2 regions of the Kitasatospora sp. NPDC048194 genome follow, and region 2 is predicted to be linked to the other one. Evidence: predicted binding sites of a transcription regulator. Region 2 holds the regulator's gene; the other holds the start of a gene.

Region 1 (9,269 bases), on a different contig from region 2:
CCGGTTCAACGGTCGGGCGGCATTTCTGTGTGGGGCCGGTGAAGGCGTGCTCCGCTTCGATCGGTCCGGGTAGTCGCGTACGGGCGCGGACCGTGGCCGAACGGTCGCGGACCGTCAGAACCGAAGTGAAAACCGGCAGGATACTGCATCGCCGGGAAGAATCTGAGTGACTTGGGAATGTTGTCCGGATTCTGTTCGTTGGATCGTTACGTGTGAGCCCCCGCAGGGCCCGCACTTCTTGCCCCCGCGGGGCAGGGCAGGCAGACCTCGGCAACACCAGTCAAAGGGAGCAAGCATGGCCACCCGTGCCGTCGTTCGCGACAGGGCCGACCGGAGTCGCGCGGCCCGCCCGACCAACCTCGAGGCCGACCGCGACCTGGTCGGGATGTACCTCGACGAGATCGCCAGGACGCCCTTGCTCGACGCCGCCGAGGAGGTCGAGCTGTCGCTGCGGATCGAGGCCGGCGTGTACGCCCAGCACTTGCTGGACGAGGACCAACTCCCGGACGGCGTCACCCGTGAGGAGCTGGAGGCGATAGCCGAGGACGCGGAGCGCGCCAAGGACGTCTTCATCCGCTCCAACCTCCGCCTAGTGGTCGCGGTCGCACGCCGCTACCCGCGCAGCGGCCTTCCGCTGCTGGACCTCATCCAGGAGGGCAACGCCGGCCTGGTGCGCGCCGTCGAGAAGTTCGACTACGCCAAGGGCTTCAAGTTCTCCACCTACGCCACGTGGTGGATCCGGCAGGCGATCACGCGCTCCATCGCCGACCAGTCCCGGACGATCCGGCTGCCCGTGCACCTGGTCGAGGAGCTCGGCCGGATCCGGCGGGTGCAGCGGGAGAAGTCCAAGGAGCTGGGCCGCGAGGCCGAGCCGGCCGAGATCGCGGCCGAGCTGGACACCACCGAGGCCCGGATCAAGGACGTGCTGGACTGGGCGCGCGACCCGGTCAGCCTCAACATGTCGGTCGACGACGAGGGCGAGACCCAGTTCGGCGACCTGGTCGAGGACACCGGGGCGACGTCCCCCGAGGACGCCGTGATGGTCATGCTCCGCCGCGAGGAGCTGGACGACCTGATCGGTCGGCTGGACGACCGCACGGCCTCGATCATCCGCTCCCGGTACGGCATGGAGGACGGTCGCGAGCGCACCCTCACCGAGGTGGGCAAGCAGCACGGCCTCACCCGCGAGCGGATCCGCCAGATCGAGAAGCACGCGCTCGCCGAGCTGAAGAAGATCGCCGACCACGCGGGCTTCGAAGCCGCCTGACGTACCCGGCGCAACGGCCACGGACGACCGAGCCGACTGCCCCTCCCGGGCCCGGATGCGGAGCTCCCGCACCCGGGCCCGCGGCGTGCCACGGGGCTCCTACGCTGGAGGGACAGGACGGCGCGAAGGCGAGCAGGGGAGTGGACAAGGTGAGCGGGCAGGAACAGGGCGTGCAGGGACAGAAGGAGAAGGGCGGGCAGGGCCAGGGCGAGCACGATCGGCAGGGGCAGGGGCAGGGGCAGGGGCAGGGGCAGGGGCAGGACGGGAGCGGCCGGGCGGCGGGCCAGGAGTCGACGGACCGACGGGCGGCCGCCGCCAAGAGCCGGCTGGTCTTCCGCGACCCCTTCGACCAGCAGTCCCGGGACGACACCGACGCCGGCTGGGGTGAGCGCCCCGGGACTGGGGAGAGCGGTGGACGGGGCCTGGACTGGTACCTCAGCCAGCGCCCCCCGCACCACGGGGACTGAGGCGGCACGGACGGACCTGCCGCCGGACTGACGGAACGCGGGATCGATCGAGTGCGGGATCGATGGAGTGCGGGATCGGGGGAGCGCGGGACTAACGTGCCGTGACCAGCGCGTCGCGGATCTCGGTCAGCAGTTGGACCTCCTTGGCCTCGGCCTCCGCCGCCTCCTCGGCGGCGGACTTGCGGCGGGCCGCCATCCGGTTCATCGGCACGATCAGCACGAAGTAGACGACGGCCGCAGTGATCAGGAACTGCAGGGCGGCGCTGAGCACCGATCCCCACAGGATGAGGATTCCGGACGTGACCTCACCGGTGGAGCTGACCTCGCAGGGCCCCTTGAGGCAGGAACTGTAGGACGCCAGGTCCTTCGTGCCGAAGACCCCCACGATCGGATTGATCACGCCCTTGACGAAGGCGTTGACGATGTTGGTGAAGGCCGCGCCGATGACCACGGCGACGGCGAGTTCGACGACATTTCCACGCAGCAGGAATTCCTTGAAGCCTTTCATGCCGCCTCGAACGACGAAGTCGTTCCTGGGTTACGGGTGGTCTTCGGCGATCCCGGATTGACAACCCGTACGGCTCACGGAGCCCCCGGGCGGCGGCAGTCCGGCTCCGGCCCGCGCCGGCCCGAAGGCCAGCGCCGCCGCCACCGCGAGCAGCACCAGCGCGGGCACTCCGGCCCGCCGCCGGACGGCGCGACGCCAGCGGTACCACCCGCCGCAGCCGCGCCGGATCGGCGGGAAGCTCGGCAGCTCCAATCGGGGCGGCACGGTGGGGGCGGGCAGCGGGACGGACGGGCTCACGGTCGTCATCGAGGTCACCTCCGGACTCGGTCGGTCGGCTTCGGTGAACCACACGATGCGCGTCCCGGGTGCGGACGGAAATCCCTTTCCCGCAGCCTGTGGATAACCCCGCCCCTGTGGATAGATTCGTACGCCCGAACGAGTGAGACCAGCCTCCCCGCGCTGACGGAAGCCCCGTGCTGACCGCCCGACGGAAGCCCCGCGCTGACGGAACGCGGCCGGCCCGGCCAGGGAAAAGGCGAAAGGCCCGCCGCCCCGCACGAAGCGGGGCCGACGGGCCTTTCGCGAAACTTCCGGACGGAACGCCGCGGGGCGGCGCCGAGATCAGCTCGCGGCCGCAGCCGGGCTGCTGGAGGAGCTCGACGAGCTGGACGAGCTCGAGGAGCCGGACGAGGACGACGACGAGCTCGAACCCGACGACGACGTCGAGGAGCCGGAGGACGCACTGCCGCCCACCGAGCTGCTGGAGGACGAGCGGCTGTCGGTCCGGTAGAAGCCCGAGCCCTTGAACACGACGCCCACGGCCGAGAAGACCTTGCGGAGCCGTCCCTGGCATTCGGGGCACGTGGTCAGCGCCTCGTCGGTGAACTTCTGCACCGCCTCCAGGCCGTTGCCGCACTCGGTGCACTGGTACTGGTACGTGGGCACTTGTCTTCCTCCTGGCACTCTCGCCTGATGAGTGCTAACGATGGTCAATGATGCGGCATTCCGCTGGATCAGTCCAGCGACTCCGGTGTGACGTGAGCCGGTGCCGGACCACCGCCGCCCGCCCGTTCAGCCCTTGGCGGCGCCGACCAGCTGCGCCGCGCCGCCGCGCTCGCCGGATCCGGCGACCACGCGGCCGGGTCCGCCCGGCGCCACCAGCAGGTGCCGCATCGACACCAGCGCGAGGAGCCCCAGCCCGGCGCCGATCACCGGCACCAGGAACCCCACCGAGGGCCCGTGGCCGTCGATCAGCTTGCCCGCGGCCATCGAGCCGACCGCCAGCCCCAGTCCGATCGCACCGGTCAGCCAGGTGAAGGCCTCCGTCTTGGCACCGTCCGCGACCAGCGTCTCGACCAGGGTGTAGCCGCTGATCAGGGTGGGCGCGATGGCCAGACCGCAGACCAGTCCGGCCACCGTCAGCGCGATCAGGTTCGGCATCGCCCACAGCACCGAGCAGCCCAGCACCAGCAGGGTGTAGCTCATGACCATCCGCTGCTGGACCGGCCGCCGCCAGGCGATCACGCCGTACAGCACACCGGCCAGCATCGAGCCGCCCGCGAAGATCCCGTACACCGTGCCGCCGGCGTCGTGATGGCCGACCGAGTCGGCGAAGGCGTTCACCGACACCTGCATGCCACCGAACACCGCGCCGACCCCGAGGAAGGCCCCGACCAGCAGCCGGACGCCGGGTGAGGCGAGTGCCGAGGCGCGCCGCGCACCCGGCTGGGGAACGATCCGGGCCGGGGCGGTGCGCCGCTGGGCGGCGAAGGCGAGGCCGCCGACCAGGGTCAGCGAGGCCTCGGCGACCAGCGAGGCCGCCGGGCTGACGAAGGCGGCGATGTTGGCGGCCAGGATCGGGCCGATCACGAAGGTGAACTCGTCCGTCACGGACTCGAAGGCGAACGCGGTGCTCACCTTGGCCGCGGCCGTCGGGGAGGCGCCCTCCGCGGTGAACTTGGCGACCCAGCGGGCCCGGACCATCGCGCCGATCTGCGGCACGCTCGCCCCGGCGGGGACGGCGGCCAGGTACAGGCTCCAGGCCGGTGCGTGGCCGAGGGCCAGGGCGATCAGCAGCGCGACCGAGGCCGCGTGCACCAGCACCGTCGGGACCAGCACGGCGGCCTGGCCGTACCGGTCGGCCAGGCGCCCGGTCTGCGGCCCGATCAGGGCCTGGGAGACCGCGGCGACGGCGGTGACCGTACCGGCGGTGCCGTACGAGCCGTGGGTTTGGGTGACGAGCAGCAGGATGCCCATGCTGAGCATCGCGTACGGCAGTCGCGCGACCAGGGCGGGGGACAGGAACGTCCAGGCGCCGGGCGTGCGCAGCAGTTCCCCGTACCCGACCCGGGCGGGGGTGTCGGTGGCGGTTTCCACGGTGTCGGCCGCGGTCTCGGGGGTGCTGTCCGCGGCGGTGTCGACCGTTCGGCGGGCCGTCACGGTCGGTCCTTCCTGCTGCCTGGTAGCGCGGCAGGGCATGGGGTGGCCCCGACGGCGCCGAGAGTCGTCCTCTCGCGCGTCGACCGGGGTAGATACCGGGTCGGCCGGGCCTGGTGGGCCGGGGCCGGACCGCGGCCGCCGAGCGGTCGCGCCAACTCTGCGTCAGGCAGATGCTGGGGGTGGTCTAGCGGTGGTTATACGGCGTAGTCGAACCAGCATACAGTTACGCGCGTAGACTCCGCCAGGCCACCCCAGGAATCCCAGCCGCCCCACGCCGCCCGGGCGCGCCGCAACCCGCTGCTCCGCGCCCCGCGCCCGCCCCGAGACCGGCGCGGCGGCCTCAGCGCCCGTACAGCCAGCCCGCCAGCTTGCCGCCCTTGTCCACGGCCCGCAGCCGCCGCTCCGCCGCCTCGCTGACCTCGTCCGTGGTGACCACCAGCAGCTCGTCCCCGCCGCGCAGCACCGTCGCCTTGTCCGGTACGAAGGAGTTGCCCTCCCGCACCACCAGGGTGACCGCCGCCCCCTTGGGCAGCCGCAGCTCGCTGACCTCCACGCCGGCCATCCGCGAGGCCGGCGACAGTGCGACCGACAGCAGGTGTCCGTGCAGCTTCTCCAGCGGGGCGGACTCGATGCCGAGGTCCTGGCCCAGCGCGCCCTCGCCGATCCGCAGCCGCTTGGCCACCCAGGGCAGGGTCGGCCCCTGGAGCATGGTGAAGACGACGACCAGGATGAAGACGATGTTGAACACGTCCTCGGCCTTGTGGGCGCCGGAGACCACCGGGATGGTGGCCAGCACGATGGGCACCGCCCCGCGCAGCCCGGCCCAGCTGAGCAGTGCCTGCTCGCGGCCGGGCACCTTGAACGGGGTCATGGTGAGCACCACCGAGAGCGGCCGGGCGAGGAAGACCAGCACTCCGCCGACCACCAGCGCGGGCACCACCGCGTCGCCCATGCTCTCCGGGGCGGAGAGCAGCCCGAGCAGCACGAACATGCCGATCTGCCCGATCCAGGCCAGCCCGTCCGCGAAGCCGCGCACGGCCGGTCCGTGCGGCAGCTTGGAGTTGCCGAGGATCACCGCGCAGACGTAGACGGCGAGGAAGCCGGAGCCGTGCAGCAGCGCGCCGCCGGCGTAGGCGAGCACGGTCAGCGCCATCACGGCGATCGGGTAGAGGCCGGAGGAGGGCAGCGCGACGTGCTTGACGCCGTACGCGCCGAGCTTGCCGACGGCGAGGCCGACCGCCGCGCCGATCGCCAGCTCGGCGACGATCGTGCCGATCATGACGTACCAGGGGTCCAGCTCCCCGGTGGTGGCGAAGGCGACGACGAGGATGACCACCGGCGCGTCGTTGAAGCCGGACTCGGCCTCCAGCAGGCCGGTGAGCCGGTGTGGCAGCGGGACCGTCCGCAGCACGGAGAAGACGGCGGCGGCGTCGGTGGAGGAGACGATCGCGCCGAGCAGCAGGGAGGTCCGCCAGTCCAGGCCGACCAGCCAGTGGGCACCCGCCGCGGTGACGAACACGCTGACCCCGACGCCGAAGGTGGCGAGCGCGGTGGCCGCCGGCATCATCGGTCTGACGTCGCGCCAGCTGGTCTTGAGGCCGCCCTCGGCCAGGATCACCACGAGCGCCGCGTAGCCGAGCACCTGGGTGAGCTCGGCGTTGTTGAAGGTGACGCCGATTCCGTTCTGGCCCAGCGCGACGCCGATCCCGAGGTAGATCAGCAGACTCGGCAACCCTGATCGGGTCGAGAACCGCACGGCGACGACCGCGACGAGGAGGATCACGGAGGCTTCGAGGAGGAGCTGGTTCAGATGGGCGACGTTCACGCAGTGGCACCTCGGGCAGGCATGGGCGGGCGGGGTGTCTGGCGGTGCTGAGGATGTTCGATGAGCAGGGAGAGGGTGCGTCGAGCACCGGGACCGCTAAGAAGGCGTCAATGCTCCTGTTGCGGATCGTTACTCATTCTAACATTTTGCCATATCTTTAGCTTGGTCCCCCGTTCACGGCGCTCCGCCGACTCGGCCTAATGTGGTGCCCTGTCACGGCCGCAGGCCCTGGACACGCCCGCCCGCCCCGAAGTCAGGACCGCAAGGACCCAGATGCCCCGCTCGAAGAAGTTCCGGCGCGCCCGTCTGATCGTGATCGTGCTGGTCGTGCTGCTGGTGGCCGGAGTCGGCTACGGCGGCTACCGCGGGGTCACCGCGGTCCGTGCCTCCTTCCCGGAAGTGGACGGCAGCGTCAAGGTGGCGGGCCTGAGCGCGCCGGTCGACGTCAAGCGGGACGCCAACGGCATCCCGCAGCTGTACGCGGACACCGCCGAGGACCTGTTCCGCGCCCAGGGCTACGTCCAGGCGCAGGACCGCTTCTGGGAGATGGACGTCCGCCGCCACATCACCGCCGGCCGGCTGTCCGAGATGTTCGGCGACGGCCAGGTCGACACCGACGCCTTCATCCGCACCATGGGCTGGCGGCAGGTGGCGCAGAAGGAGTTCGACACCAAGCTGTCGCCCGAGACCAAGAAGTACCTCCAGGCCTACTCGGACGGCGTGAACGCCTGGCTCGCCGAACACCCCGGCGGTGAGAAGGCCTCGCTGGAGTACGCCCTGCTCGGCGTCGTCAACAGCGGCTACAAGCCCGAGCAGTGGACCCCCGTCGACTCGGTGGCCTGGCTCAAGGCGATGGCCTGGAACCTCTCCGGGAACCTCCAGGAGGAGGTCGACCGCTCGCTGCTGGCCCAGGACTTCGGCCCGGACAAGATCGCCGAGCTGTACCCGGAGTACCCGTACTCCCGCAACGGCACCATCGTGAAGACCGGCACCGTCTCCGGCGACACCTACCGCCCGGCCGACGGCTCCACGCCGTCCGGCGCCGCCCCCGGCAGCGCCACCGCCCAGGGCGCGGCCACCACCAAGGCGCTGATGCAGGGCCTCACCGACCGGATCGACGCGATGCCGCAGCTGCTCGGCCGCCCCGGCCAGGGCATCGGCTCCAACTCCTGGGTGGTCGCGGGCTCGCACACCACCACCGGCAAGCCGCTGCTGGCGAACGACCCGCACCTCGGCCCCGGCCTGCCCTCGGTCTGGTACCAGATGGGCCTGCACTGCCGGACCGCCTCGCCCGCCTGCCAGTTCGACGTCTCCGGCTTCACCTTCGCCGGCATGCCCGGCGTGGTGATCGGCCACAACAAGGACATCGCCTGGGGCTTCACCAACCTCGGCGCCGACGTCACCGACCTCTACCTGGAGAAGGTCACCGGACCGGACACCTACCAGGTGGACGGCAAGGACGTGAAGTTCGACCTGCGCAAGGAGACCATCAAGGTCGCCGGCGGCGAGGACCGCACCATCACCGTCCGCACCACCCAGACCGGCGCCCCGCTCATCTCCGACCAGAGCACCGAGCAGCAGAACGTCGGCAGGTACGCCCCCAACGGCAGCTCGGCGCCCGACCGCGGCACCGGCGGCTACGGCGTCGCCCTGCAGTGGACGGCGCTCAGCCCCGGCAAGACCATGGACGCCGTGTTCGAGCTGGACCGGGCCCGCAACTGGGACGACTTCCGCAGCGCCGCCAAGGACTTCGCCGTCCCCGCGCAGAACCTGATCTACGCCGACGCCAAGAACATCGGCTACCAGGCCCCGGGCGTCATCCCGGTGCGCGGCAAGGGCGACGGCTCCATGCCCGCCCCCGGCTGGGACCCCACGTACCAGTGGAAGCCGGACCCGGTCCCGTTCACCGCGCTGCCCTGGAGCCTCAACCCGTCCTCGGGCTACATCGTGACCGCCAACCAGGCCGTGGTGGACCAGGGTTACAAGTACTCCCTGACCAAGGACTGGGAGTACGGCACCCGGGCCAAGGAGATCACCGACCAGATCGAGGGCCTGCTCAAGAACAACGGCAAGATCTCGCCGGACGACATGCAGAACCTGCAGCTGGACAACACCAGCATCATGGCCAAGACGCTGGTCCCGCTGCTGCTCAAGCAGCAGATCGACGACCCGTACGTGCGCGAGGCCCAGGACCTGCTCAAGGACTGGAACTACCACCAGGACGCCGACTCCGCCGCCGCCGCCTACTACAACGGCGTCTGGCGCAACCTGCTCGGCCTCGCCTTCGGCCAGAAGTTCCCGGCCGACATCCGGGCCAAGGACAACTGCCTGCTGGTGCGCCAGCAGGACGACCCGACCAAGCCGGACAGCTCCAGCAGGATCGTCACCCAGTGCGGCACCCGCGACCCGGGCAAGGCCCAGCCGGACGGCGGCGACCGCTGGACCGAGGTGGTCCGCGCCCAGCTCGACAAGCCCGACAGCTCGTGGTGGACGTACATCGACTCCCAGCACAAGGAGCAGAAGGGCCTGGACAACCTGCTCAAGGAGGCGATGAAGAACGCCCGGCAGGACCTGACCTCGCTGCTCGGCAAGGACGTCTCCACCTGGAGCTGGGGCCGCCTGCACAAGCTGGAGCTGCGCGAGCAGACCCTCGGCACCGACGACTCCTCGATCGCCTCCGGCGTCGTCCACAAGCTGCTCAACCGCGGCCCCTACCGCCTCTCCGGCGGCTCGGCGGCGGTCGACGCGGCGGGCTGGAACGCG
Region 2 (9,269 bases):
GCTCGCCGCGGTCGCCCTTGGGCAGCGCCTGGACGACGACGATCCGCGGCGCCGGCTCGGGCTCCCGGCGCACGGCGGCCACCGCGACGTCGATCGCGTCCTTGCCGAGCACCTCGGCGACCGTCCCGTCCGCACCGAGCCCGTGGCCGTCGGCGAGGGTCACCGCCTCGCCGGCCTCCAGCCGCTTCACCGCGGCCGCGTGCCGGCCCTCCGCCCCGTCCAGGCGCACCAGCGCCCCGGGCTCGGCGGCGGCGATCCGCTCGGTCTCGACGACGAAGACGGGGGCGGTCATGGGGTGGTCCTCCGGAGGGGGTGGGCGGAACGGCAACGCGAAGGGGGTGCCGGGGTCGGACCCCGACACCCCCTTCAGGACGGCTCACCGGCCGTTGAACGCGTCCTTCAGTCGCGAGAACAGGCCCTGCTGCCCCGGCGCGAACTGGCCGGCCGGGCGCTCCTCGCCGCGCAGCACGGCGAGCCGGCGCAGCAGCTCCTCCTGCTCGGCGTCGAGCTTGGTGGGCGTCTGCACCTCGACGTGCACTATCAGGTCGCCCCGGCCGCCACCGCGCAGGTGGGTGATGCCCCGGCCGTGCAGCGGGATCGACTGGCCGGACTGGGTGCCGGGCCGGATGTCGACCTCCTCCAGTCCGTCCAGGGTCTGCAACGGCACCTGGGTGCCGAGCGCGGCGGCCGTCATCGGGATGGTGACGGTGCAGTGCAGGTCGTCCCCGCGCCGCTGGAAGACGGTGTGGGTGGTCTCGGCGATCTCGACGTACAGGTCGCCGGCCGGGCCGCCGCCGGGGCCGACCTCGCCCTCGCCGGCCAGCTGGATCCGGGTGCCGTTGTCGACACCGGCCGGGATCTTGACGGTCAGGGTGCGGCGGGCGCGGACCCGGCCGTCACCGGCGCACTCGGGGCACGGGGTCGGCACGACGGTGCCGAAGCCCTGGCACTGCGGGCAGGGGCGGGAGGTCATGACCTGCCCCAGGAAGGAGCGGGTGACCTGGGAGACCTCGCCCTTGCCGCGGCACATGTCGCAGGTCTGCGCCGAGGTGCCGGGGGCCGCGCCCTCGCCGCTGCAGGTGGTGCAGGTGACGGCGGTGTCGACCTGGAGTTCCTTGGTGGTGCCGAAGGCGGCCTCCTCCAGGGTGATCTCCAGGCGGATCATGGCGTCCTGGCCGCGGCGGGTGCGCGAGCGCGGGCCGCGCTGGCCGGCCGCGGCGCCGAAGAAGGCGTCCATGATGTCGGAGAAGCCGAAGCCCGCCGCGCCGGCGCCGAAGCCGCCCGCACCACCGCCGCCACCCGGCGACAGCGGGTCCCCGCCGAGGTCGTAGACCTGCCGCTTCTGCGGATCGGAGAGCACCTCGTAGGCGGCGTTGATCTCCTTGAACCGCTCCTGCGTCTTCGGGTCCGGGTTGACGTCCGGGTGCAGTTCGCGTGCCAGGCGCCGGAACGCCTTCTTGATCTCGTCCTGCCCCGCATCCCGTCGGACGCCGAGTACCGCGTAGTAGTCCGTGGCCACCAAATGCTCCGCTTGTTCCGCCTGTAGTAGTGCGACTGGACACCACCGCCAGAGGGCTGACGGTGGCTGCTTGCTACGACTCGGCCAGGATCTGCCCCACGTACCGTGCCACCGCGCGCACCGCCCCCATTGTGCCCGGGTAGTCCATCCGGGTCGGACCGATCACACCCAGCTTGGCCACGCTCTCGTCGCCCGAACCGTAGCCCACCGACACGACCGAGGTGGAATTCAGCCCTTCGTAGGCGTTCTCCCGCCCGATCCGGACCGTCATCGCGGCATCCGTGGTCTCACCCAGGAGGCGGAGCAGGACGACCTGCTCCTCCAGGGCCTCCAGCACCGGCTGGATGGTCAGCGGGAAGTCGTGCCCGAGGCGGGTCAGGTTGGCCGTGCCGGCCAGCATGATCCGCTCCTCGTTCTGCTCGGCCAACGCCTCGAACAGGGTCGCCAGGACCGTGCTGACGGTCGGGCGGTCGATCTGCTCGAAGGTCGCCGGAAGGTCCTCCAGCAGACCCGGGACGTCGGGCAGCCGCTGGCCGGCGGCCCGCGCGTTGATCCGCGCCCGCAGGTCGGCCAGGAGCGTCTCGCCGACCGTGCCCGGGCAGTCCACCATCCGCTGCTCGACCCGGCCGGTGTTGGTGATCAGGACGAGCATCACCTTGGCCGGGGCGAGCGCCACCAGCTCGATGTGCCGGACGGTGGAGCGGGTCAGCGAGGGGTACTGCACCACGGCGACCTGCCGGGTGAGCTGGGCGAGCAGCCGCACCGTGCGGGCGACCACGTCGTCCAGGTCGACGGCACCGTCGAGGAAGTGCCGGATCGCCCGCCGCTCCGGGGCGCTCATCGGCTTGACCTCGGCGAGCTTGTCGACGAACAGCCGGTAGCCCTTGTCGGTGGGGATGCGCCCGGCACTGGTGTGCGGCTGGTGGATGTAGCCCTCCTCCTCCAGCGCCGCCATGTCGTTGCGCACGGTGGCCGGGGAGACCCCGAGGTTGTGCCGCTCCACCAGGGCCTTGGAGCCGACCGGCTCCTCGGTGCCGACGTAGTCCTGGACGATCGCGCGCAGCACGGCGAGCTTGCGGTCGTCCAGTTGGCGGACCTCACCGGCCATGGGGCACGCACCTCCGTCTTCGCACGTTGTCCGTCTGTGATGCTGCGGGCCGCTCGGGCAAGGGCCCCGACCCTGGCACTCTGCGCACACGAGTGCCAAAACCGTACCTGCCAGTGTAAGGCCCGGGTCCTATCGCAGGAACGGCCCGGCCGGGGTGATCCTCCCCGCAGTTCGGGGGGCGCGCCGCCGGGGCGCGGACCCCGGGGCGCGGGCCCGGCCGCCGCAACTCGCGGTGCGGGGGTGGTGCCCCGGGGCCGTCCGGGTGGCAGCATCGAAAGCGACGGCGAACGGAGGAGCAAGCGATGTCGAGCTCGGGCCAGCACACCCGCTTCGCACCCGACCGCGGCCTGACCGGCCGCATGGTCGCGACGATGTTCGTGATCGGGCTGCTGTACGTCGGTTTCACGGGCCTGCTGATCGCGCTGCTGCGCGGGGCCTGGCCGCTGATCGTCCTGATCTCCGGCGGGCTGTTCGTGGCCCAGTTCTGGTTCAGCGACAAGATCACCGAACGGGCGATGGGCGCCCGCCCGGTGAGCGCGGAGCAGTTCCCCCAGCTGCACGGCACCGTCGACCGGCTCTGCGCCCTCGCCGACATGCCCAAGCCCCGGGTGGCGGTCGCCGACAACGACATGCCGAACGCCTTCGCCACCGGACGGAACCCGCAGAACGCCGTGGTCTGCGTGACCACCGGCCTGCTGCGCCGCCTCGAACCGGAGGAGCTCGAGGGCGTCCTCGCGCACGAGCTGTCCCACGTCGCCCACCGGGACGTCGCGGTGATGACCATCGCCGGCTTCCTCGGCGTGCTCGCCGGGGCGATGACCAGGATCGCCGTCTACGGCGGCTTCATGGGCGGCGGTCGCAGCAACAACGACCAGAACGCGGCCGTCGTGGCGCTGATCATCCCGCTGGTGTCGATGGTCGTCTACGCGATCAGCTTCCTGCTCACCCGGCTGCTCTCCCGCTACCGCGAGCTGGCCGCCGACCGGGCCGCCGCCCAGATCACCGGCCGGCCCAGCGCCCTGGCCTCGGCCCTCACCAAGGTGACCGGGCAGATCGCCGCCATCCCCACCGAGGACCTGCGCAAGTCCCAGCCGTACAACGCCTTCTACTTCGCCCCCGCGCTGAGCGCCCGGGAGACCGCCTCGCAGCTGTTCTCCACCCACCCGACGCTGGAGAAGCGGCTGGCGCAGCTGGCGAAGATCTCCGAGCAGCTCGGCCGCTGATCCCCTCGCCCGAAGCCTCGGCCGCCGAGCCCCTCCGCCCCGAAAGGACCGCCGTGGGATTCCTGGACGCCCTGTTCGGCCGCACCAAGCCCGTCAAGCCCGACCTCGACCAGTTGTTCGGCGTGCCGTCCGCCGCGCTCACCCTGGAGGCCGGGGCCGCCTTCACCCCCACCGGGCTCGGTTCGGTCTGCTTCGCGGCCGTCGAGGGCGCGGCCTTCGTCCAGGTCGAACAGCAGGTCCGGGCGCTGCTGGACGCCGACACCGAACGCGGCGGCGTCCCGGTGGAGGCCTCCAAGGACGGCTACGGCTACTCCTGGCTGCTCGCCCGGCACACCCCCGAGGAACTGCCCGAGCTGGTGAACGACCTGCACGCCGTCAACAGCGAGCTGGAGGCGAACGGCTTCGGCCCGCAGCTGCTCTGCTCGCTGGTGGGCTTCCGCAACCCGCAGGGCCAGTCGCTGGCCCTGGTGTACCTCTACAAACGCGGTTCCTTCTACCCGTTCGCCCCGATGCCGGGCGGCGGCGAGCGGCGCAACAGCCCGCTGGAGCTCCAGGTCAACGCGATGCTGGGGAACGACCTGCGGCTGGAGAAGGACCTGAGCCGCTGGTTCCCGCTCTGGGGCGCGCCGGGGCTCTGACGGCCCGTCCGCCGTCCCTATGATCACCCGTATGCGCAGCCGCCAGTACGGACCCGACCTCACCCCGCCGTGGAAGAAGCAGACCCCCGCTCCGGAGGTGCCCGCCGAGCCGGACCTGGTGGTCGAGGACGCGGCCACCGGATTCTGCGGGGCGGTGGTGCGCTGCGAGAAGACCGCCGAGGGGTTCACCGTCACCCTGGAGGACCGCTTCGGCAAACTCCGGGTGTTCCCGATGGTGCCGCGCGGCTTCCTGCTGGAGGGCCGGGTGGTGACCCTGGTCCGGCCCGCCGGCCCGGCACCCTCCCGCGCGCCCGGGCGCACCGCCTCCGGCTCGATCGCCGTGCCCGGCGCCCGGGCACGGGTCGCCCGCGAGTCCCGGATCTACGTGGAGGGCCGGCACGACGCCGAGCTGGTCGAGCGGGTCTGGGGCGACGACCTGCGGATCGAGGGCGTGGTGGTCGAGTACCTGCGGGGCATCGACGACCTGCCCGCGATCGTGGCCGACTTCGCCCCCGGCCCCGGCCGCCGCCTCGGCGTGCTGGTCGACCACCTGCTCCCCGGCACCAAGGAGCACCGCATCGCCGCGCAGGTCACCGGCGAGTCGGTGCTGGTCGTCGGCCACCCGTACGTCGACGTCTGGCAGGCCGTGAAGCCGTCGAGCGTCGGCATCCCCGGCTGGCCCGCGGTCCCCCGGGGCGAGGACTGGAAGGAGGGCACCTGCCGGCGCCTCGGCTGGCCGGTGGACACCCCGGCGGCCTGGAAGCGCATCCTGTCGAAGGTGAACAGCTACAAGGACCTGGAGCCCGAACTGCTGGGCCGCGTCGAGGAGCTGATCGACTTCGTGACGTCGCCGGCGTGAGACCGGTCAGACGTACTTCTGGAACTCCGTGGTGTCCAGCTCGATGTCGAGCAACCCGATGGGAACCGGCTCGCCGAACTTGCTGATCCGCTCCGAAAGGTACCTCGGAAGCCCGGACCCGGGATCCTCCCCCAACTCGGTGAGCAGCACGCACACGCCCTTGATCGGGTCGACGATCAGGTACGCGGGGATGGTGCCCTCGGCGTAGAGCTCTCGCTTGGTCCGGTAGTCACGATCGACACTGGTCCTCGACACCACCTCGACCACCAGGGTGACCGCGGGCGACGGCAGCAGTCGGCCGTGCTCCTCCACCGCTCCGCGTTCGAAGACGACCAGGTCCGGCTGGGGTTCACTCGCCTGCCCGGGGATCGCCACGTCCTGGGTGGTGAGCGGACGCCACCGACCGAGCGGGAGCTGGGACTGGATCGCCAGGACGATGAGGTTGTGGACCATGTCAGGGCCGGCCATCATCACGATTTCCCCCCGGATGAGCTCGGCCTTGACGCCTTCCGGCACCTTCAAATTCTCGAAGATCCCAGTCATCCGGTCATCGATGGCGGTCATCGCACGCTCCCTCCGACGGCTGACACCCACGTTAACGAAGGTCAGTCCACCAGGTCACGTACGACGGCGTCCGCCAGCAGCCTTCCCGGGAGGGTCAGCGCGGCGCGGCCGGCCCGGTACGGCGCGGGGGCGAGGTGGCCGTCGGCGAGGTGCTGCTCGGCGGCCTTGCGGCCGGTGTCGGTGAGCAGGTCCAGGGGGACGCCGTCGACCAGGCGCAGCTCCAGCAGGATGCGCTCGGCCCGGCGGTCCTCCTCCGCCAGGACCTCGCGGCCCAGGCCGGGGGTGCGGCCCTCGGCGAGCGCCCGGGCGTAGGCGGCGGGGTGCTTGGCGTTCCACCAGCGGACGCCGCCGACGTGGCTGTGGGCGCCGGGGCCGGCGCCCCACCAGTCGGCTCCGGTCCAGTACAGCTCGTTGTGGCGGCAGCGGCCCTCGGGGGTGGTGGCCCAGTTGGAGACCTCGTACCAGGCGTAGCCGGCGGCGCTGAGGGCCTGCTCGGCGATGAGGTACCGGTCGGCGTGCACGTCGTCGTCGATCATCGGCAGTTCGCCGCGCTTGACCCGGGCGGCCAGCCGGGTGCCCTCCTCGACGATCAGCGAGTACGCGGACACGTGGTCCGGCCCGGCGCCGATCGCCGCGTCCAGGGAGGCCCGCCAGTCGTCGTCGGACTCACCGGGGGTGCCGTAGATCAGGTCGAGGTTGACGTGCTCGAAGCCGGCTTCGCGGGCCTCGGCCACACAGGCCTCGGGGCGGCCCGGGGTGTGGTGGCGGTCGAGCAGTCGCAGCACGTGCGGACGGGCGCTCTGCATGCCGAAGGAGATCCGGTTGTAGCCGCCCTCGCGCAACTCGGCCAGGTACGCCGGGTCGACGGACTCCGGGTTGGCCTCGGTGGTGACCTCCGCGTCGGGGGCGAGCCCGAACTCCTCGCGCAGCGCGGCGAGCATCTTCACCAGGTCGCGGGCCGGCAGCAGGGTCGGGGTGCCGCCGCCGAGGAAGACGGTGCGCACCGGGAGGTCCGCGTCGCCCAGCACCCGCCGGGCCAGCCGGATCTCGGAGACCACGTTGTCGGCGTAGGTCTCCTGGGAGGCGACGGCGCCGGACGCGCGCAGCTCGGTGGCCGTGTAGGTGTTGAAGTCGCAGTAACCGCAGCGGCTGGCGCAGTACGGCACGTGCAGGTAGAAGCCGAACGGCCGGGAGCCCAGCCCGGAGAGGGCGTGCGCGGGCAGGGAACCGTCGGACGGCACCGGTTCGCCGTCGGGGAGTGCGGAGGGCATGACCCCATTGTCCCGTACGGCCCGCGAACCCCGCGCGGACCGTACGGGAGGCGGGCTCAGGCCTCGTTGGCGCCCGCGTACATGGCGGTCACCGCGTCCGCGTAGGTCCGCTCGACCACCGGGCGCTTGATCTTCAGGCTGGGCGTGAGCTCACCGTGCTCGATGTCCAGGTCGCGCGGCAGCAGGTGGAACTTCTTGATCGTCTGCCAGCGCTGGAGATCGGCGTTGACGCGCTGCACGAAGCCCTCGATCAGCCGGCGCACGGCGGGCTCCTCGGCCAGCTCGGCGTAGCTCTTTCCGGCCAGGCCGTGCTCGGCGGCCCACGGCATCAGCACCGACTCGTCCAGGCCGATCAGCGCGGTGCAGTAGTTGCGGCCGTTGCCGATCACCAGGATGTTGCTGACGAACGGGCAGACGGCCTTGAACTTGCCCTCGACCTCGCTGGGCGCCACGTACTTGCCGCCGGAGGTCTTGAACAGGTCCTTCTTGCGGTCGGTGATCCGCAGGAAGCCGTCGGCGCTCAGCTCGCCGATGTCCTCGGTGTGGAACCAGCCGTCCGGCTCCAGCACCTCGGCGGTCTTCTCCGGCAGGTTGTGGTAGCCGCGCATGATGCCCGGGCCGCGCAGCAGGATCTCGCCGTCCTCGGCGATCCGCACCTCGGTGCCGGGCAGGGGGCGGCCCACCGTGCCGATCCGGACGTCCTCCTCGCGGTTGACGCAGGACCCGGCGCTGGTCTCGGAGAGGCCGTAGCCCTCCAGGATCGGCACCCCGGCGCCGAGGAAGAAGTAGCCGATCTCGGGGGCCAGCGCGGCGCTGCCGGAGACCGCGCCGCGCAGCCGGCCGCCGAAGGCCGCCCGGATCTTGGCGTACACCAGCTTGTCGGCCAGCGCGTGCTGCAACCGCAGCCCCAGCGGGGCGCTGCCGACGCCGGTGGCGATCCGGTTCGCCTGGACCACCCGGGCGTGGTCGCGGGCGACCTTGGCCGCCCACATGAAGATCTTGTACTTGGCGCCGCCCTCGGCCCGGGCCCGGCCGGCGATGCCGTTGTACACCTTCTCGAAGATGCGCGGCGCGGAGGCCATGATGGTCGGCCGGATGGCCGGCAGGTTGTGGATGATCCGGTCGACCCGGCCGTCCACCGCCATCACGTGGCCGGTCGCGATCTGCCCCGAGATCAGCGTCTTGCCGAACACGTGCGACAGCGGCAGCCACATGAACTGGACGTCGTCGGAGCGCAGCAGCCCGCTGGCCTCCTGCGCCCGGCCCTCGTACGCCCAGCAGTCGTGCACCAGGCGCACGCCCTTGGGGCGGCCGGTGGTGCCGGAGGTGTAGATGAGGGTCGCCAGCTGCTCCTTGTCGAGCGCGGCGACGGCCTTCTCGATCGCGTCCGGGTGCTGCTCCAGGTACTCGGCGCCGCGCTGCTCCAGCTCGGCGAGGGTGAGCAGCTCCAGCCCGGCCGTCTCGGGGGCCTCGGCGGGGGCGTCGAAGAGGATGACGGTGCGCAGCTCGGGCAGGTGCTCGATCTGCTCGACGGCCTTGGCCAGCTGGGCGGCGTTCTCGGCGAACAGCGCCTTGGAGCCGGAGTCGGAGAGGATGAAGGCGGTCTCGTCCGCGTTGGTGCTGGGGTAGACCGTGGTGATGGCCGCGCCCGCGCACATGGCCCCGAGGTCGGCGACGATCCATTCCAGCCGGGTGGAGGAGGCCAGCGCGACCCGGTCCTCCGCCTGGATGCCGAGCGCCATCAGGCCGGCCGCCACCGCCTTGACCCGTACGGCGGTCTGCGCCCAGGTCAGCGAACGCCACTGCTCGGCGCCCGGGGCGCCGTCGGCGGCGTGCTCGTCCACCGGTGCGGGGTGGCGGTAGGCCTCCGCGTTGGGGGTCGCGGCGACGCGCTCCAGGAACAGGTGGGCGACGGAGGCGGGACGCCCGGCGACGATGTCGGCACTGCCGGAGTCGATCAGGGACTGCGCGGAACTCAACGAGGACCTCCGGGGGCGGGTGGCCGTCTGAGGGATTGCGGCGTCCGTGGGGGCGGTCGCCGGGGCCCCGGTTCACCTGAGCGGTACCGGTCAGTAACAAGGGCGTAG

Evidence for each region. The regulator HrcA, encoded in region 2, represses chaperone genes, less so after heat shock. The targets are predictions, from matches to a motif close to TTNGCACTCNGNNNNNCNGAGTGCNAA.
Region 1: a site for HrcA is predicted at 3,199-3,225, ahead of ACGF07_RS14005 (FmdB family zinc ribbon protein). Genes of this name have one in related genera too.

Annotation. Positions count from the first base shown of each region.
Region 1 is NZ_JBIDAK010000009.1:82,595-91,863, reverse strand. It holds gene ACGF07_RS14025 (sigma-70 family RNA polymerase sigma factor) at 296-1,267, shown strand; gene ACGF07_RS14020 (hypothetical protein) at 1,417-1,734, shown strand; gene mscL (large conductance mechanosensitive channel protein MscL) at 1,826-2,242, opposite strand; gene ACGF07_RS14010 (hypothetical protein) at 2,273-2,548, opposite strand; gene ACGF07_RS14005 (FmdB family zinc ribbon protein) at 2,864-3,187, opposite strand; gene ACGF07_RS14000 (MFS transporter) at 3,314-4,681, opposite strand; gene ACGF07_RS13995 (potassium/proton antiporter) at 5,022-6,506, opposite strand; gene ACGF07_RS13990 (penicillin acylase family protein) at 6,780-9,269, shown strand, end outside.
Region 2 is NZ_JBIDAK010000029.1:66,254-75,522, forward strand. It holds gene ACGF07_RS28110 (16S rRNA (uracil(1498)-N(3))-methyltransferase) at 1-292, opposite strand, end outside; gene dnaJ (molecular chaperone DnaJ) at 377-1,519, opposite strand; gene hrcA (heat-inducible transcriptional repressor HrcA) at 1,593-2,627, opposite strand; gene htpX (zinc metalloprotease HtpX) at 2,930-3,850, shown strand; gene ACGF07_RS28130 (hypothetical protein) at 3,904-4,488, shown strand; gene ACGF07_RS28135 (DUF3097 domain-containing protein) at 4,520-5,347, shown strand; gene ACGF07_RS28140 (Uma2 family endonuclease) at 5,354-5,911, opposite strand; gene hemW (radical SAM family heme chaperone HemW) at 5,953-7,182, opposite strand; gene ACGF07_RS28150 (AMP-dependent synthetase/ligase) at 7,239-9,161, opposite strand.